DNA from 2 places in the Oceanobacillus sp. FSL K6-0127 genome. Region 1 is predicted to be linked to the other one. Evidence: a T-box and tRNA genes for the amino acid it is inferred to sense, from the RefSeq annotation. Region 1 holds a T-box; the other holds one or more tRNA genes.
The links. A T-box is a leader RNA that pairs with one kind of tRNA and senses whether it is charged. The one in region 1 lies ahead of serS (serine--tRNA ligase), so its partner is inferred to be a tRNA-Ser.
Positions count from the first base shown of each region.

Region 2: it has a tRNA-Ser gene. The T-box ahead of serS (serine--tRNA ligase) is inferred to sense a tRNA for this amino acid. The anticodon was not compared.

Region 1 is NZ_CP150287.1:550,626-561,123, forward strand. Features, by position in the region: gene guaB (IMP dehydrogenase) at 1-1,249, shown strand, start outside; gene MHH64_RS02580 (serine hydrolase) at 1,421-2,755, shown strand; T-box leader at 2,841-3,065, shown strand; gene serS (serine--tRNA ligase) at 3,136-4,410, shown strand; tRNA gene MHH64_RS02590 (tRNA-Ser) at 4,647-4,739, shown strand; gene MHH64_RS02595 (GTP pyrophosphokinase family protein) at 4,805-5,539, opposite strand; gene proC (pyrroline-5-carboxylate reductase) at 5,903-6,715, shown strand; gene MHH64_RS02605 (TIGR04104 family putative zinc finger protein) at 6,730-7,014, shown strand; gene MHH64_RS02610 (deoxynucleoside kinase) at 7,048-7,731, opposite strand; gene MHH64_RS02615 (deoxynucleoside kinase) at 7,751-8,386, opposite strand; tRNA gene MHH64_RS02620 (tRNA-Arg) at 8,528-8,603, shown strand; gene MHH64_RS02625 (dicarboxylate/amino acid:cation symporter) at 8,706-9,932, shown strand; gene acsA (acetate--CoA ligase) at 10,180-10,498, shown strand, end outside.
Region 2 is NZ_CP150287.1:2,705,389-2,715,886, reverse strand. Features, by position in the region: gene MHH64_RS13425 (penicillin-binding protein 2) at 1-800, opposite strand, end outside; gene MHH64_RS13420 (MFS transporter) at 956-2,227, opposite strand; gene sodA (superoxide dismutase SodA) at 2,323-2,934, opposite strand; tRNA gene MHH64_RS13410 (tRNA-Phe) at 3,123-3,195, opposite strand; tRNA gene MHH64_RS13405 (tRNA-Ser) at 3,238-3,330, opposite strand; tRNA gene MHH64_RS13400 (tRNA-Ile) at 3,340-3,416, opposite strand; tRNA gene MHH64_RS13395 (tRNA-His) at 3,435-3,510, opposite strand; tRNA gene MHH64_RS13390 (tRNA-Met) at 3,532-3,608, opposite strand; tRNA gene MHH64_RS13385 (tRNA-Asn) at 3,612-3,686, opposite strand; gene MHH64_RS13380 (Na/Pi cotransporter family protein) at 3,999-5,624, opposite strand; gene MHH64_RS13375 (NfeD family protein) at 5,849-6,478, opposite strand; gene MHH64_RS13370 (hypothetical protein) at 6,552-6,878, shown strand; gene MHH64_RS13365 (hypothetical protein) at 7,253-7,627, opposite strand; gene MHH64_RS13360 (DUF2624 family protein) at 7,903-8,187, shown strand; gene MHH64_RS13355 (deoxyribonuclease IV) at 8,218-9,111, opposite strand; gene MHH64_RS13350 (DEAD/DEAH box helicase) at 9,142-10,455, opposite strand; gene MHH64_RS13345 (Nif3-like dinuclear metal center hexameric protein) at 10,487-10,498, opposite strand, start outside.

The sequences.
Region 1 (10,498 bases):
TATGTCGATGGAGGAACAAGCTGAGCAGGTAGACCGTGTTAAACGTTCTGAAAGTGGTGTTATTACGAACCCATTCTTCCTTACACCTGACCATCAGGTATATGATGCAGAGCACTTAATGGGCAAATACCGCATTTCTGGTGTACCAATTGTGAACAATATTGAAGAACAGAAGCTTGTAGGCATTTTAACAAATCGTGATTTGCGCTTCATTCAGGATTATTCAATTGCTATTTCGGAAGTGATGACAAGTGAAAACCTTGTTACAGCTTCAGTTGGGACAACATTAGAGGAAGCTGAAAAACTTCTCCAAAAATATAAAATTGAAAAGCTCCCACTTGTGGATGAAAACAACATTTTAAAAGGTTTAATCACAATTAAAGATATTGAGAAGGTTATTGAGTTCCCGAATTCAGCTAAAGATGAGCAAGGTCGCTTACTTGTAGCAGCTGCAGTTGGTGTAACGGGAGATGCGATGCTTCGAATTGAAAAGCTTGTCGAAGCAGGTGTCGATGCGATTGTGATTGATACTGCTCATGGACATTCAAAAGGCGTGCTCAATCAATTACAAGCAGTAAGAGCGGCATTTCCTGATTTAGACATTATTGCAGGTAACGTTGCTACTGCTGAAGGAACAAAAGCGTTGATTGAAGCAGGTGCATCTGTTGTAAAAGTGGGAATTGGACCTGGATCAATTTGTACAACTCGAGTTGTAGCTGGTGTCGGAGTACCACAGATTACAGCAGTACATGATTGTGCTGTAGCAGCCGCAGAATACGGTGTTCCAGTCATTGCCGATGGTGGAATTAAATATTCTGGAGATATTGTGAAAGCATTGGCTGCTGGAGCACATGCAGTCATGATTGGCAGTATGTTTGCAGGGACAACGGAAAGCCCTGGAGAAACAGAAATCTATCAAGGCAGAAAATATAAAGTATACCGCGGAATGGGTTCTGTTGGCGCAATGAAAGCAGGCTCGAAGGATCGTTACTTCCAGAGTGATTCAGACAATAAAAAGCTTGTTCCAGAAGGTATTGAAGGAAGAGTTGCTTATAAAGGTGCACTTGCAGATACGTTCCACCAGTTAATAGGCGGATTACGATCTGGTATGGGATATTGTGGAACAGGAACAATTGATGCATTGCGCAATGATGCACAGTTTATACGTATAACAGGTGCTGGATTACGTGAGAGCCATCCGCATGATGTACAAATTACAAAAGAAGCACCAAATTATTCAGTCAATTAAGGCTCTATAATTTGAACTACCTTTTATAATAGTAATGAATAAAAAATAGATGCTTGGTATCTCTAGCATCTATTTTTTTATATTTTTATGTGGTAAAATAACAGATAGCTTATTCAAAAGAGAGAATGGCAAAATTAAAAAGGTTATACCGCAGGTTGGAGGTACAGAAAGTTGAAACACAGCATGAAGAAGATTTTTCCATTAGTACTTGCGATGCTTGTACTAATACAATTGTTTATAACAGAGCCACTTACTGCAAACGCTGCAGAGTCATTGGATATAGGTGCTGAATCGGCAATTCTAGTCGATGCAGAAACAGGAAAGGTTTTATATGCAAAAAACCCTGATGTTGCGCTTCCACCGGCAAGTATGACGAAAATGATGACGGAATATCTCGTATGGGAAGCTGTCGAAAATGGTCAAATCTCGTGGGATACAACTACGCAGATTAGTGATTATGCTTACAGTATTTCTGCCAATACGGTGTTTTCGGGTGTTGGATTGAAACAACAACAGGATTATACAGTTGAAGAATTATATGAAGCAATGGCGATTAATTCAGATAATGCCACAACGATTGCTTTAGCGGAATTAATTTCTGGTTCAGAGGGCGAATTTGTTAAGTTAATGAATCAAAAAGCGGAAGAGTTAGGGCTATCTGAAGCTGAATTTGTAAATTCAACAGGATTGGACAATGAAGACCTAGATGGTAATCACCCAGAAGGAACAGACCCAAATGGGACGAACCTATTGTCAGCACGATCTGCTGCACAGCTTGGTTATCACCTTGTGAATGATTATCCAGGGGCACTCGATGTTGCTAAAATTCCAGTGACTGAATTTGATGGACAAACCATCCGCAACTGGAATTATATGCTTCCACATGAAGGTGAAAATTTAGGACAGTTTTTCTATGAAGGTGTAGATGGCTTAAAAACAGGCTTTACAAATTTGGCAGGCCACAGCTTCACAGGTACTGCAATTCGAGACGGTAATCGATTAATTACGGTTGTTATGAGAACGAGTAGTGATACAGAGCGCTTCGTAGAAACAGCTCAATTACTGGATCATGGCTATTCGAAATTCCAATCTGAGGAGCTTTTTCCTGCTGGTTACCAGTCTGAGGATCAAGGCACAGTTCCTGTAGCAAAAGGAAAACAAGATGAAGTTAACGTTTCATTAAGTGAAGCAGTACGTATTCCAATTCAAGCAGATGAAGCAGAATTGTACAGTATTGAATATCATATTGATGAGGATAAATTAAATGAAGACGGTGAATTAGTAGCACCAATTGAAAAAGGCGAAGTAGTCGGAACAGCAGAGCTTGTTTATGATGGTGATGTTGATTATGGTTATATTTTTGATGATTCAACTAGCCAAATTGACCTTGTAACAGATGAAGCAGTAGAAAAATCAAACTGGTTCATGCTTACACTCGGATCTATCGGTGATTTCTTTGCAAATATATTTACAGCTGCCGTTGATTGGATTAAAGGACTTTTTTAGTTAACAACAAAATCAATTTTACCAGAAAAACTTGCATTTTGAATTAAAATTGCATATGATAGCAATAATTATAATGACAATTAATTAAAATGTATTGATAGGAAGTAGTAATAGCATGTCTTTCTTAAGAGAGCCGATGGCTGGTGAGAATCGGTGTTAGATTGCTGTGAATCCATCCTTGAACAGGTTTACGGAAAGGATTTAGAATCCAAAGTAAGTAAACCCGGTGAAGAGCCGTTATGAACGATGAGCCGGAAGATAGTATCTTCAACAAGGGTGGCAACGCGGGAAACTTACTCTCGTCCCTATATTTAGGGACGGGAGTTTTTTGATTTTTAAAGGATTTAACAATTTATATAATGCTTAAAGGAGGAATCATTATGTTAGACATGAAGTATTTAAGAAATAACTTTGAAGAGGTACAAAAAAGGCTTGCCCATCGTGGAGAGGATTTATCTGATTTAGATAAGTTCGGTTCTTTAGACGAAAAACGTCGCGGATTAATTGCAGAAACAGAGGCTTTAAAGGCAAAGCGCAATGAAGCAACGAAAGAAATATCTGCTTTGAAAAGAGAAAAGAAGGATGCAGATCCTGCGATTAAAGAAATGCGCGAGCTAGGTGATCAAATTGCTTTACTCGATAAAGACTTGAAGGGTATCGAGGAAGAGCTACAGCATATTATGCTATCCATTCCGAATATCCCGCATGAATCTGTTCCAGTTGGAGAAGATGAAGACGATAATGTGGAAGTTCGCGATTGGGGTACTGTTCCGGCATTTGACTTTGAAGTGCAGGCTCATTGGGACATTGCAACGAATCTTGATATTATCGATTTTGAACGCGCAGCTAAAGTAACAGGGAGCCGTTTTGTTTTCTATAAAGGCCTTGGTGCGAGATTAGAACGTGCATTATTAAACTTCATGATGGATCTCCATGCAGATGAGCATGGTTATATAGAGATGCTACCTCCACAAATTGTAAATCGCGCTAGCATGACAGGGACTGGTCAGCTTCCAAAATTTGAAGAGGATGCATTTAAACTGGAGGATTGGGATTATTTCATGATTCCTACTGCAGAAGTGCCCGTAACAAATTACCATCGTGATGAGATTTTATCAGCAGATAATCTACCGAAAAAATATGTTGCATTTAGCACGAATTTCCGTTCTGAAGCAGGATCTGCTGGGCGAGACACACGTGGATTAATTCGTCAGCATCAATTTAACAAAGTTGAGCTTGTTAATTTTGTGAAGCCGGAAGATTCCTATGAAGCATTGGAAACATTAACAGGAAATGCAGAAAAAGTATTGCAGCTATTAAACTTACCATATCGTGTAATGAGCATGTGTACAGCTGACCTAGGATTTACCGCAGCTAAAAAGTACGATATTGAAGTATGGATTCCAAGCCAGGAAACATACCGTGAGATTTCTTCTTGCTCTAACTTCGAAGACTTCCAAGCACGTCGGGCTGGTATACGTTTCCGCAGGGAGGCGAACGGGAAACCAGAATATGTGCATACGTTAAATGGTTCTGGACTTGCAATCGGACGTACAGTAGCAGCTATTTTGGAAAACTACCAGCAAGCAGATGGATCTGTTGTTATCCCAGAAGTATTACGACCGTATATGGGTGGAAAAGAAGTAATGAAGTAATGGGACTTGTGCGGAGGTTATTCATACCTCCGTGTTCTCTTATTTAGCATGGAATGGCCAAAAATTTGACATTCATTTTTGAGCATGATATATTATTTCTTGGCAAATAAGCAAGTATAGAACTTTTTTATTTGTATAAGCAACAAAAGCTTGCATTCCAGTATAAGTTTTTCTTAGAAAGCAAAGAACGCCTTCTAAGAATCCCTTTAAAGAATGCTCAGTTTTCTAATCGTTATGGAGGTATACCCAAGTCTGGCTGAAGGGATCGGTCTTGAAAACCGACAGGCGGGTCAAACCGCGCGGGGGTTCGAATCCCTCTACCTCCTCCATTTGAAATCAAAAGTATAATAATTGGAGATAAAGAAAACCGCTGTTTTTCAGCGGTTTTTTCATATTACTTTTCCCTATCAAGGAAGGATTGTAAGAAGTTTAATGGGAGATGAACCTTATCCTCCTCATTTAATTGTAAAAAATGAATATCTTCATTCTCTGCTGCTTGGCTTTTGATATTGTTCACTTCATTATTTAGTTTCTCCATTTTAGAATCCAGTTTATTTGCTACATTTGCTGCTTCCGTTAATTCCATGATTAACTGCTGGGGAACTTCCCCATTATATTTATAGTAGATTTTATGCTCTAAGCTTGCCCAGAAATCCATGGCAACCGAGCGGATTTGAACTTCGATATAAACCTGTTCGGTTCGATCTGACATAAATACTGGAATCGATAAAATAAGATGGAGGCTTTTATATCCATTCGATTTAGGATGTTTTATATAGTCTTTTACTTCTATAACCGTAATATCCTGTTGGTTTTGAATCATTTCACTTACCTTATAAATATCGGAAATAAAGGAACATACGATACGAATTCCCACAATATCTTTAATATTTTCGCGAATTGCATCCATCGATATATCTAAATTTTTACGATACACTTTTTTGAGAATGCTTTCTGGAGATTTTATTCGTGATTTGATATGTTCAATAGGATTATAAGAATGTATATGTTGAAACTCCTCTTTTAGTATATTCAATTTTGTATTCATTTCATCTAGACCAAATTTATAAGTTATCATGAAGCGTGTAAGTTCATTACGGACCTGTTTTAATTGCTGTAATTGATTCATGCTTTGATTCCTTTCACCTTTATTGATAAACTTATTATATCAAATACGGTGTCATTCAGATAATTTCTTGACAAAATAAAGATAAGAGCTTATAGTCATAGCAATTAAATGATTTGAGACGGAGAATAGGCCAGTAATACAATGACTATCGGAAAGAGAAAGGGATTTATAAGCTGGAAGATCCCTGCGAAATAGCGTGTATGAACCTACCTAGGAGTCGTTAGCGATAAACTAACCGCAGGAAACTGTGTTATCAATTTAGAGATGGGCATGATTGCCAAATTAGGTGGTACCGCGGAAACTGATTCCGTCCTTTGTTAAGGATGCAGAATCAGTTTTTTTAATTTCTTAGGAGGTTGTCACATGGATAAAAGAATTGCATTTTTAGGAGCTGGATCCCTCGCAGAGGCGATCCTATCTGGTATTATTAAATCCGAAGTTGTAGCAAAAGAAAATATATATGTAACCAATAAAAGTAATCGAGAACGACTAATATACATTGAAAATTGCTATCACGTTCAATGCTCTTCAGATAAAGAAAAAGTCTTCAGGAATGCTGATATTATTATTTTGGCTAGTAAGCCAAAGGATGCAGTGGAATCGATTGCGTCGATAAAACCTTATTTGAATGAAAAGCAATTAATTATTTCGACCATTGCTGGTTTATCGACTGAAAAAATGGAGCAACTTCTGGACATACAAATTCCAGTTGTACGTACAATGCCAAACACATCCGCTCTCATTGGACATTCTGCGACAGCACTTTCGGCAGGGAAATATGTCGAAACGGAGCATCTCTTACAAACGGATCAATTATTTCAAACTGTAGGTATGACGAAGCTTGTCGATGAAAAGGATATGCATGCGATTACAGCTGTTTCTGGCAGTGGTCCAGCCTTTATTTATTATTTTGTAGAAGCGATGGAAAAAGCTGCAATGGAATTTGGCCTCGACAGGCAAACTGCTAAGGATCTTATTACCCAAACGGTCATTGGTGCTGGAAACATGCTAAAGCAATCTGGTGAAACACCAGCAGTGCTGCGGAAAAACATTACAAGTCCAGGAGGAACAACAGAGGCTGGTATTGCCGATTTAGATCGTCATAACTTTGAAGAAATGATTTTTTCATGTATCCGACAAGCACGTGATCGGTCAATTCAATTAGGTGAAAAGTAAAGGAAGTGAAATAGATGGAGACACCAGCATGTGCATATTGTAAGAAACAATGGAGTTATTTAACAACATTAAGGAATCTGTTTCGAATTAAAATGAGTTGTCCACATTGTGGAAAAGAAAATTATTATGATTCAGGCGCAAGTAATAGTTTTCTAGCCTTGATGATTGCGCCAGCATTAATTATTATCGGGGCATTTCTAAACCTCCCCTTGGGATGGCTAATCGGAATCTCGCTTATTCTCATTCTGATTCATTTTTTGCTTTACCCTTTCCGGACGAATGTAAGAAAAGCAGATTAAAAAAGGATGCACCGTTATGGTCATCCTTTTTTATTATCTCGCTAATTCTCTTCGTGTATATCGTCTGGAATGCTGAAGTGAGCGTCCAACCTTTTCTAAAATTTGTTCGATTGGGGTTTCTTCCTGCATTAAGTCATAGTCCGAAATGTTAATACGCAAAATTGGACATGCATTAAAGTTATCAATCCAATTCGTATAGCGATTATACATTTCCTCCCAGTAGCTAATTGGCGTACTCTTTTCCATATCCCGACCGCGTTCTTGGATCCTGCTTATAATCTCGTCAAAGGAGCCTTCCAAGTATATGAGTAGGTCTGGATGCGGGAAATATGGTGTCATTACCATTGCATCAAATAAATTGGTATAGGTTTCATAATCAGTTGGTGACATAGTACCTTTATCAAAATGCATTTTGGCAAAAATTCCAGTATCCTCATAAATGGAACGGTCCTGGACAAAGCCGCCGCCATATTCGAAAATTTTCTTTTGCTCTTTAAAGCGTTCTGCCAGGAAGTAGACCTGCAGATGGAAGCTCCATCGTTCGAAGTCATCATAAAATTTTTCTAGATACGGATTTGTGTCCACCTTTTCAAAAGATGTTTTAAATTCTAAAGCCTGTGCTAAGGCTCTTGTCATGGTTGATTTACCAACTCCAACCGTACCTGCAATTGTAATCACACTGTCGTTTGGAATATGGTATTTTTCTCTTAAGTTCATTATTGGTTCCCCTTCATTTTCATTCCACCCGCAAATGCAAATGGTTCGTTACTTTTTCAATAATGCAATCTAAATCCTTTTGATACTGAACAAAATCGGTCGTATCGCCATTTATTCGGATGACGGGAATGTCAGGATGTAATTGTTCAAAAGCATTCATATAGTCCTCGTAATCGTTTCTTAGCTGTGCAAGATAAGAAGCTTTTATATTTTGCTCAATATTTCTGCCGCGCCTTCTGATTCGATCCAAAATTGTATCGAGACTAGCATTTAAATAGATGAGCATATTTGGAGTGGGCATATCGGTTGTTAGGATTTGGTATATTTTTTCATATTTCTCCAATTTATCCTCTTGCAATGTACGTTTTGCAAAAATCATGTTTTTTGATATATGATAATCAGCTATTACAGCTTTGTTTGCTCTAAGATATTTCTTATCGATATCTTCCAATTGCTTGAATCGATTGCATAAAAAAAACATCTCGGTTTGAAAACTCCACTCATCGATATCATCGTAAAATTTGCCAAGAAAAGGATTTTCCTCCACAATTTCTTTTAACAAGTGATAATTAAAGTGATTGGATAGTTTTTTAGCGAGCGATGTTTTACCAATGCCAATCGGTCCTTCAATTGCAATGAAAGGCACTTCAGCCATTATTATTTCCTCCATTCATTGCTTTCATAGACAGAATTTATTTTACCATAGAATATGGCTATCTTCCATGTGAAAATAATGCCGCTTTCCAATTCGACAAAAATTTTGTATAATGTATTTTATCTTGTCCTAAAAATTTTAGGCTCCGTAGCTCAGGGGATAGAGCATCGGTTTCCTAAACCGTGTGTCGCAGGTTCGAATCCTGCCGGGGCCGCCACTGCCAAATATTGCATCTCAAAGTAATTTCTCTTCCGCATTCTGTTCAAACGTCCAGCATACAGTCAAAATAAAAAAATCTAATAACAGAGAGGACATTTATATGAGCTTAACAAAAAAAATTATGATTGCCCTCATATTAGGGGTAATTGTCGGTATCGGTTTAACCTTTGTTCCTGATAAGGCGTTTTCAATGCTAGATACTTATTTATTAGCCCCCGTTGGTCAAATTTTTATTAATTTAATTATGATGCTTGTTGTTCCACTTGTATTTGTTTCTATTACGCTAGGAACAGTTGGGTTAGGTGATCCAGCAAAGTTAGGAAAAATCGGTACGTATACGGTTAGTTTTTTCCTAATTACAACAGCAATGGCCATTTCTATTGGTCTTGGACTTGGATATATCCTCCAACCCGGAAAAGAAGGTGTATTCAATACAGATCAATCATATGAATCAGCTGAAGCACCACCAATTATGGAAACGATTATTAATATCATTCCAGAAAATCCAATCGCATCAATGGCTACTGGTGATATGCTGCAAATCATAGCATTTGCTATTTTCATAGGAGTTGCGTTAGCTTTTCTTGGTGAAAAAACAGCAGGAATTCATCGTTTATTTGAGCAAGCAAATGAAATTTTGAATTGGTTAGTTATGTTGGTTATGAAAGCTGCGCCATATGGAGCATTTGCACTAATTGCCTCTGCGATTGGTGATGCAGGGTTAGATGCAATTGGTTCCATGGCAATGTATATGATTACGGTTGTGCTTGGTTTGTTCATTCATGGAGCGGTTGTCTACAGTCTAGCCATTTGGTGGCTTGGAAAAGCGAATCCGTTTAAATTCTATAAAGGATTCTTCCCAGCGATGTCCGTTGCATTTAGTACATCCAGCTCGAATGCTACGTTACCGATTTCTATGAAAGCTGCGCAAGAAAATCTTGGCGTAAAAAAAGAGATTAGTAGCTTTGTTCAACCATTAGGTGCAACAATCAATATGGATGGAACAGCGATTATGCAAGCTGTAGCTACCGTGTTCATTTCCCAAGTATATGCACTTCCGTTAAGTCCAACAGATTTGCTTCTAGTTGTCCTAACAGCAACATTAGCAAGTATTGGGACAGCAGGTGTACCTGGTGTCGGTATGATTATGCTGGCGATGGTATTAGGTCAAGTAGGTTTACCTGTGGAAGGTATTGCATTGATTATCGGTATTGACCGTATCCTTGATATGTTACGTACGTCTTTAAATATTACAGGGGATGCAGCATGTGCTTTTATTATTTCTGAAAAGGAAAGACGTAAGGAAGAAAAGGCTGCAAAGGCTTAAATTAAAATAAGAATGTTAATGATGATCACGTTGGATTGCTATTAGTTGCAAACAACGTGATTTTCTTTGGGCTTAAAGATATATCCAAATTTAAATAATATTTTGAATAATAGTAATTGAGATGAATTACTTTAAAATCGTCACAAAATGTTCTAAACTATATATTAGTTACCGAATGTTTCAATTATTTTCAATTAATTATTTAAGAAATAATGAAATCGATTACAAAGAAGGATGAGGTGATTGGATGGATATGCAAGTAATACCAGCAAGAAGTGAGAACTATAATTTAAAAGATTATCAAAAAGTAAGAGAAAACTTCAAATGGGATGATGTAAACAAGCATTTTGCCTGGAACGAGACTGGAAAGGTAAATATCGCATATGAAGCATTGGATCGCCATGCAGAGAATCCTGCTAAAAAAGATAAGGTAGCTTTATTATATTCTGCTCCAGACCGTGAGGAGCAGCTTACGTTTTCAGATTTAAGTAAACAGAGTAATAAGTTTGCAAATGTACTAAAGAAGCATCAAGTAAACAAAGGGGACCGTGTATTTCTCTTTATGC
Region 2 (10,498 bases), 2.2 Mb from region 1:
CTACCAACTCGATCATTTCTGCTGTAGCCTTTACTTAAATAATTTGCTTCTTCTTCAGCTGGTATTCCTTGCTCTTGTGTCGTTATGCTACCAAGCAGACTCGTTAATGAAGAACCATATGGATATTTTCGATTCCAGTCTGTTGTAGCATTTATTCCTGGTAGTTTATCTAAATTCTCTGCAATTCTTGCATATTCCTCTGCAGTTACATTTTCATTTTTTACAATCTGAGGTGTTAAAGAATAAGCCTTATCCAATTCCTTCTTAATTGCTATTACTTCTAGCTCTTGTTTTGAAAAATCCTGGATTTCATCCTCGGTTATTCGTTCGAGTGTAGCTTGATATACTTCTGCATTAGACATGTCTTCTTTTTCTTCAGCTGAAAGTCGTTCATCTACCTCCTCTTTATTTAACAAATACCAGTATTCTTTACGATTTCTTTCGGTAATCCCTTTAAGCGTCTTTTCATCATCCATCTTAATGTATTCCGCTAACGTCTCTGCAAGCTCTAGACGATCTTCTGCTTGTACTCCTTTTGGCGGTGTGTACGTTATCGAATATAATGCTTCATTATCAACGATAACATCACCATTTCGATCATATATTTTACCCCTGGGTACAGGGATTTTAGTTGTATCCAAGTTCGTCCGTTCGATTTCCTGCTGGAAGTCCTCCCCATTTAAAATCTGAACAACTCCTAGTTGCAGAATCAATACGGAAAACAATAAAAACACAACAAAAAACAACATATTAATCCGAAAGGGCAGCTGTGCTCTCTTCTTTTTTTTCTTCTTACTCATTTATTTTCCCCCAGTGAAAATAATAATTTTCTCATTAGTAAATTTGGCGATTTTAAGCCTTTAGGTAAATGTCCTGGTTGATCAAATAAGAAATTTTTAAGAAATTTTTATGCTATCTTATCTGATCAACAACCTTATCACTAATTTTACCATATTTAACGATTTTTTTCGTCTGTAATTTGCTCTTTTAATAAAATCTCTTTCTTTATTGGGCTACCTAAATAAATCTTACGTACTGCAAAGTAAATCATAAAATGACCTGCACCGAAAATCGCAAGTAAAACGGGAATAACCTCCTCCGCCCGAAAGAAATATACGCCTGCAAGAAAAACGATTATTGATAGAACTCGTCCACTATTTAGAAACAATTCACGAACAACCATATATTCTACACGCATTTCTCCAGCTTTCCAAGCCTTACCGATTACATCAAAGGTAAGTGATACATAAGGTACATTTATTACCGGGTACGCTATTCCAATTACAATTGCATAAATCATGAGTAAGAGATAGTTTATCTCGATAATGATAATAAAGAGGGAAAAGTAAAGAAGTATTGCTCCAACGAGTATCGCCTTTTTGCGCATGGAAGGTTTAATAAATTTCGTAGCAATTAAATAAAAAACTGCAGATAGACCCGATAGAAACATGTTAAATGTTCCAAGCGCGAATTCACTTTTTGTTACTAAGAAAACCCAGATTGAAATAACAAAAGCAAAAATTCCTTCTCTTAACCCCTGAAAAAAATGTGCATGAAGAATTCTGTTCCAATTTTTATTACGATGCCTTTCCCCTAAAATTCGCTTAAAGCGAAAAACTCCTTCTGCACCTCGGCGTTTCAATAGAAAACTAATTCCAACGGCACAGGCAAATAAAGCGAAGGAAATCCCAAATATAACCGTATAACCAATATTATTGGTCATTTTAGCGATAATTGCCCCAGCTAAAAGCGGACCTGTCATTCCACCTAAAGACTGCAAAATTCCAAGAAATCCATTGAAAAAATCTCTCGTATCAGGTTCTGTTATTTCGAAGGTTAATACATTATAAGCTAGCCAATAAAAACCATAACCAATTCCCAATAAGCTACCGAGTAAGAAGTTATATTTTGAAGCTTGATCACCAATAAGAAGAACACTTAAGAAAAATACGCATAGAAAAATAACGCCCAATCTCAATACAATAATCCGATCTACCTTTTTTGCGAGCTTTCCTGCAAGTATAAAAGTAATTGGCTGAAATAGACAAATCGCTAAATTATAATTAGCAATTGTAATGTAGTCCCCTGATTGTTTCCATAAGTATATATTTACAAACGTATTGGATAGAAAAATTCCCAGTGAATAGAGGCCACCAATGAGCAGTAAAATCAATAAGTCACGATTGCTTTCCATTTTATTTTGAAAAAACAGGATCACTTTTTGCATAGTCGATTACTCCTTTTGCGTCTCTCTTAGTGTGAACGAAGGAGTAACAGATATACCAAAAAAACACGCGGAATTAACCGCGTGTTTTTCTTCATTTATTTTGCTTCGTTATAGTTTTTTGCCACTTCATCCCAGTTAACAACATTCCAGAATGCTGAAATGTAATCTGGACGTCTGTTTTGGTAGTTTAGATAGTATGCATGCTCCCAAACGTCTAAGCCCAATAATGGTGTTTTTCCTTCCATTAATGGAGAATCTTGGTTTGGAGTGCTTGTGATTTCTAATTCACCATTATTTAATACGAGCCATGCCCAGCCTGAACCAAAACGTCCTGCTGCAGCTGCTGCAAATTGTTCTTTAAATGCATCTAGCCCACCAAATTTAGCGTTGATTTTATCTGCAAGCTCGCCAGTTGGCTCGCCCCCGCCATTTGATGAAAGAAGCTTCCAGAACAAGCTATGGTTAGCATGTCCTCCACCATTATTACGTACTGCAGTGCGAATGTTCTCAGGAACTGCATTTAAATCACTAATAAGTGCTTCAACTGATTTTCCTTGAAGATCTGTTTGTCCTTCTAGTGCTTCATTTAATTTGGTAACATACGTGTTGTGGTGCTTCGTATGATGAATATTCATTGTCTCTTTGTCAATAGTTGGTTCCAATGCATCATATGCATAAGGTAACTCAGGTAGTTCAAATTTTGCCATAATTTTTTCCTCCTTAAATGAATCCAAGTTATTAAGGTTTGTCGAACCTTTAATTAAAAGGTTATCAGAGCTTTGCTATTCATGCAAATTTTTTGCCTTATAAAATACAAGAATCTTATCATTTTTTGGTAGATTAAATTATTTAATTTATGCAAAAGAAAAAACAAGCATATTGCTTGTTTGGAAAGTGGCTCGGGACGGAATCGAACCGCCGACACACGGATTTTCAGTCCGTTGCTCTACCGACTGAGCTACCGAGCCGTTATGTAATTATAAAATCTAGTCTGCTTATAAAATACTAAATGGAGGAGGTAGAGGGATTCGAACCCCCGCGCGGTTTGACCCGCCTGTCGGTTTTCAAGACCGATCCCTTCAGCCGGACTTGGGTATACCTCCGTATTTTTTTGGTGGACCCTGCAGGACTCGAACCTGCGACCGATCGGTTATGAGCCGATAGCTCTAACCAACTGAGCTAAGGGTCCTGGAATTTTGTTAAATAATGGGGCGACCGGTGGGGATTGAACCCACGTATGCCGGAGCCACAATCCGGTGCGTTAACCACTTCGCCACGACCGCCATTATGCAATTAATTATGTATGGTAGCGGCGGAGGGGATCGAACCCACGACCTCACGGGTATGAACCGTACGCTCTCGCCAGCTGAGCTACGCCGCCACTTGGCTCCACAGGTAGGATTCGAACCTACGACCGATCGGTTAACAGCCGATAGCTCTACCACTGAGCTACTGTGGAATAGTTAGAAAACATGTCTGAAATTTTTATTTCTATTTGTAATTTTAACTTTTTAGTAATTATTACTTCTTATAGGTTATTAGCGACAAAATATAATTTACCATGTTTTAGATTTGCTGTCAATACTTTTTTGCACAACCCAAAACTTTATAATCAAACGCAAAATTTTTATGTACTTGTCTTTTCTGCGACTGCGAGATTTATAATATCACGTTCTAAAATTTATTTCAACACATAAATGGATAAATTGTTTTTTTTTGTAGAAAATTTTAATTTTATATAATAAAAAAAGGAGGTCTCCCCCCTTTTTCTTTACTCACCTAAAACTTCTTCGGCAATATTAACTGCATGATCACCAATTCGTTCCAAGTTACTGATAATATCTACAAAAACGATACCAGCTGACCCACTGCATAATCCTTCATTCATACGAATGATATGCTTTTTGCGGAATTGGCGCTCCATTTTGTCGATTTTATCTTCTTTTTGGATAACTTCTAATGCCGCTTCCCGATCCATTTTATCAAGTGATTCTACTGCTTGCTTAACCGTTAAGAGTGTTAAATCAAACATCGTATTTAAATCTTCCAGTGCTTGCTCTGTTAAGTTAACTTTATTCGATATTTTATAATCAATTAACTCAATAATATTCTCATAATGATCGCCAATTCTTTCAATATCACGAACTGAATTCATTAATGAAGTGTGCTTTACACTTTCCGCATCAGATAATGATCCAGCTGCAATATTAACGAGATAATCCGTTATTTTACGGTCTAAGTTATTTAGTGCGCCTTCAACCTGCATCGCCATTTCCGAATGTTTTTGGTTTTGTGTGGTAACGTACAGATTCGTTTCCTCTAAGCCTTGATGTGCATATTCACCCATCCGAATAATTTCTGCTTTTGCTTGATCCAATGCTAGTGTTGATGACTGTTGAATAAAAATAGGATCTAGGTGTTTTGGATTATATTCGATAATTGTATCCTCACCTGGAATAATTTTTGTTACAATCCATGCTAAGGCACCAATAAACCAAACTTGAATCAACGTATTAATAATATTAAAACTACCATGTGCAAAGGCGATAGTCATTTCAGGATTTAAATTTAAGCTCGCCTGTAAATAGCCGACATAACTTGTAAATAATCCTAGGAATATAAGGAAAATGATTGTTCCTACAAGATTAAAAATAACATGTGTTAATGCAGCTCTCTTTGCTGTAATACTTGTACCTATTGCTGCCAAGATCGCTGTAATGGTAGTACCAATATTATCTCCAAATAAAACTGGAATGGCTGCTTCTAATGCTATCGCACCCTCTGAGAATAATCCTTGAAGGATACCAATTGTTGCGCTTGAACTCTGTACAATTAATGTAAATACTGTACCAATTACTACTCCTAGTACTGGGCTTGCAGCCATACTTACTGTTAATTCATGAAATGCCTCAAGAGAACGTAATGGGGACATTCCACTACTCATTAATTCTAAACCGAAAAATAATGCTCCGAAACCAAAGATAGTTTGTCCGACCGCGGTAACCTTTTGATTTTTAAAGAAGAATAAAATTAATGCACCTATTGCAAGAATTGGTAAAGCATATTCGCCAATGTCAAGCCCGATAACAAACGCGGTTATTGTCGTACCGATATTAGCACCCATGATGACTCCAATTGCTTGTCTTAGCGTCATAAATCCAGCATTAACTAATCCAACCGTGAGTACAGTTGTTCCCGAGCTACTCTGAATCAAACATGTTACGATAATCCCTGCTAAAACGCCTAGAAATGGGTTGGTGGTAAACCGGTCTAATATATTGCGCAGACGGTCGCCTGCTGACTTTTGAAGCCCGTCTCCCATAAATTTTATACCGAGTAAGAATATTCCTAAACCACCAATAAACTCGAATAATAACGTTTGTAAATCGATATCCACTATTGCTTTCATCCCTTCATTCTATGTTGAATCTTGTCGCTTGCGCCTCTCCCATTATTAATGATTTGTTAACCATTTGTAAAGGTTTAAGTTGAATAATTTACATTAAATTTACATAATGATTTTTCTTCTATTTAGTAACTACCCTTAACATAGGTTTTTCATTCTTTTTTTCTCAAAAAAAAGACAATTTCCTAGTACTAGGAAATTGTCTTTTAGAACATCTATGATATTTTTTCAACTAATATTTTTGTCCCATCTACTTGTGTAACCTTAACTTTACTATTCTTCGGAATCCATTGTCCGTCAGATACCGCACTATAATCTTTTTTGTTTATTTTTACAGTTCCAACAGGTCTCAGGTCGTTTAACGTAATTCCTTCTTTACCAACTAACTGCTCATATTCCATATTCATAGAGTTATAGCCCGCTTCTTTTGTTAACTGGTCTTTCAAAGCAAGCTTTGTCCACATCTCTCTCCGTTTAAATACTTTTAAGAAGAAGAAGGAAGCACCAGTGCCTACTAATACCCCTAAAACGGCGTATAATCCCGAAGTAAGATTATCTGCAGCCAAAGCAACAGACGTTAGCATACTTGCAAGACCAATAGTTGCAAGTGTTCCATCATTCAGTAGCTTGCCATCAATTATGATAAGTAATAATCCTACAAAATATATAATAAGCATAAGAATAAAAGAACTACTTCCAACGTAAGCTGCAAAGTATACGGTAATAAATCCAATACCTAGCAGTCCAAAAAAACCTCGCATATTAACTAAAACTTCACCAATTAGAAAAAGTGTAGCTAAAAATGTTATAACAAATCCTATCCATTGGAGATCAAAGATATCCATTTTTTATTTCCCCCTCTCTAATTTAATCATACGTATGGAATTGTAAATGGTTTCACCCAAAAGGAGAATTTTTATGTATACACTAAAAAGGCTTATACTCTATACACTCATTATATTGCTGATTATAAGTATTTTTCAAGACTTAATGGTTAGCAACAGCAGGAATGTTGAACATGACGCTGAACAAATAAAGATTTCCTCCAGTAATGAATATACAATTGCACATGTAAAAGTTCTACCTGGAGATACCATTTTTTCAATTGTTGAATCGCTGAATGAAGATAGCATTTCAATGTTTCATTCAGAGGATATAATCAAGCATTTTAAAGAATTAAACCCAACAACAGACCCACACAAACTAAAACCTGATACATTTTACTACTTTCCCTTATACCAATGAATCATTATATGAAGTCCTGTTAAACCATGACCGTTATCAAAAACTAAAACGTCGCTCTAACCATTCCGAGTGAGCGGAGGGCGGTTATTAATCGAAAAAAACAATTTTATTCGTGCAATATAAAAGCTGACGAAACATTCCTTATCCTGCGGGAACAGCACATGTCTGAAATCTCACCGGCTCTTCTCTCGGTGAGGCTGAATCCGTGCATTGAGGCGTGCATCCGAAGCGAACCGGACGGCAATAGTTGCTCATACAAAGCAATTAGGTTAGTTCGCAGTTAAAAGGATTATTTATTGGTAGTAATGTTAATTTCCGTAAATAAGAATCAAGGTAATAAAAAGAGGCTGAAGAAATCAGCCTCATACGTTTTGTTAAAAGAATGGTAATATAAAAAGTGTGATTAAAATGGATATTGCTCCAGCTGCAATTGCTATATTTCCTAGTGTATCTGCGCCACGACTTCTGGATACAAAACCGAAGATTATTCCAGCGACTCCAAGAACCACTGGCCACATAAAGAAGGATATTACAGAAAGTGCTATACCAATCCATCCGTAAACAGTTGTTGCACCTTCATGACTACGGTCATCAGATTGCAGTTCGTAATCATCTGCTGTAAATTCGGCAGCAAATTCCTCATTCCTTATACTATCTGACTCAATCCCGATAAAATCCTGGTCTTCGGTATGTTCTCCGTGATTTGGAGCTGGTGTCGTTTTATCTGTACGTCTGTTCATTTCGTCCATATCTTCAAGACCTCCTTATCCATTAATGAGGTGCAATTATAGTTTATGGAAAGAATCAATTTATAAAGGTGTTATTTATTGGCAGATAAGAAAATATAACTCTTTTTTATCTGATGAGTGCCATTGTGCTATCCGCCCAAAAGCTTGTACTTTAGAGTATCAAGGACTTCTAAGTAAAGCAAAGACGCCTTCTAAGAGGTTAAATGATTAAATTTGAATTCACCAATTGAACAACTGGGCATAGAATAAGGAGTAATTATGAGGAGGATGAATGCATGTCAATATTTATTAAGGAAATGATAAAAAACAAACTAAAGAACCTTTCAGCTGAAGAGCTTCTACACTACAGTAAACAGTATGGATTCCAATTAACCGAAAAGCAAGCACAGCAAATCGCCATATACTTACGTAAGAATACACGTGACCCATTTAATCAAAAAGCACGTCAAGAAATGTTTAAACATTTAGCAACAATAACTGATGAACAAACGGCTACTAAAGCAGAGCAATTATTGTATACATTAGTTCAATCCTATGGCTTAGAACATTTATTTCAATAATAAAGGAATAGCGCAGGCGCTATTCCTTTATTATGAATTCATAATTTTCTCTTTTAAATCCTCTACAAACAATCCGTTGCGAATCATATCAATTTCCAGCTTATATGGAGCTTTTTTATCCTTTTTATCTGTTCCTACATACGGTGTTTCAAGAATTTTTGGTAATGCGGTTAACTGTGGATGGTGAACAACATAATGTAATGCTTCGAAACCAATATGTCCAAAACCAATATTTTCATGTCGATCTTTATGAGCGCCGCGTTCATTTTTACTGTCATTTACATGAACAACTTTAATCCGGTCCACTCCAATAATTTTATCAAATTCATTCAGGACACCATCAAAATCGTTAACAACGTCATAACCTGCATCGTGAATATGGCATGTATCCATACAGATAGAAAGATTTTCATTATGTGTGACACCATCAATTATTTTTGCTAGTTCATCAAATGTACGTCCTACTTCTGAGCCTTTGCCAGCCATAGTTTCTAATGCAATTTGGACTGTGCTATCTTTTTCAAGCACTTCATTTAGCCCTTCAATAATCTTTTTTATTCCAACTTCCGACCCCTCACCAACATGGGCACCTGGGTGTAGCACAATTTGACTTGCTCCGATAGCTGCAGTGCGGTCAATTTCATTACGCAGGAAATTGACACCAAGTTCAAATGTAGCAGGTTTTATCGCATTTCCAATATTAATAATATATGGTGCGTGTACAACGATATCCGACATACCATGCTGCTCCATATGTTCACGACCCGCCATTATATTTAATTCATCAATTAGCTTTCTTCTCGTGTTTTGTGGTGCACCGGTATAAATCATAAAAGTATTTGCTCCATATGCTAAAGCTTCTTCACTTGAACCTAACAACATTTTTTTTCCGCTCATTGATACATGTGATCCAATTTTTAACACTTGTTGCACCTCTCCCTATTTCTATAAAATCTATTTCTTATATTTAGTACGCTTTGATAATTGACGTTTAATGGACTCTTGCTGTTTTTTCATTTTTTTCTTATAGCCCGGCTTTACCTTTTTCGCTTTACGAACCTGTTTCCAAGCCTCTTTTTCAATATTCGTGGTTGTTTTTGTGCGTAAGTGCCGTTCGTTCCAGGACTTTGCTTCTTTCCATTCTCCATTTTTCACTTCCATATAGGTGAAGGTTAGTCCTTTTTGTTCGAGTTTTTCAACTAATGCCAAATCCGCTTCATCATAGATGCTGATTGCTGTACCTTCCATTCCAGCTCTTGCAGTTCGGCCAACGCGATGAATATAAAACTCCTCTTCCTTTGGTATTTGAGCGTTAATGACGTGACTGACTCCTTTAATATCAATTCCTCTGGCTGCCAAGTCTGTTGCAACGACATATTGATAGCGTAAATTTTGAATATCCTTCAGGACACGTTTTCGCTCCCTGGGTGTTAGCCCACCATGAATTAAGCCGACGTCTAACCCTCTTTCCTGTAATGAATCAGCTAGTTCGTTTGCTTGTTTTTTTCCATTTGTAAAAACAATTGCCAAATATGGCTGGATTGCTTCTGATATATCATAAATAATATCTGCTTCATTACGATGTTTACGCGCAATTAATCGATGCTCCATCGTTTCCGGCGAGAAATGCTCATCTATTTTAACATATAACGGATTTTCCAAATACTTTTTGAAAAAATGCTGTAAACGTTGCGGAATTGTCGCTGAAAATACCATTAATTGAATATCTTTTTGCGACCGGATTAGTAATTGATCCACGTCTTCAATGAAACCAAGGTCCAGCATTAGATCTGCTTCATCAATTACGAAAGAAGTCGCTGAATAAATTGAAATCGCCTCATCCTTAACAAGGTCGAGAATTCTACCTGGTGTGCCGACAATTATATGTGGTGGTGTTTTTAATTTCTCCGCCATTTTTTGTTTATCAGTTCCACCTACTAATAGCTTCGCAACCCATGTGCCTTCTTTTTCCGCAAAGTCAATAATTGTTCTTACTTCGTTGTAAATTTGTGTTGCTAGTTCTCGTGTAGGAGCTGTTATCACAAATTGAACTTCTCGTTTATTCGTATTAATTCGATTAAAAAGTGGAAGTAAATAGGCATGTGTCTTCCCAGATCCAGTGCGCGATTGACCAATTACACTTTCTCCTTTTAGAATTGCAGGTATTACTTTGCTTTGTATTTCTGTTGGTTGGTTAAATCTCAGCTTCTCAATAGCATGATTTAATGGAGGCTCGAAAGCGAAAGGGTCAAAGTTATTTTTTTTCATAGTTGTAATACTCCTTTTGTCTTTTTCTGTTTTACACAAACTG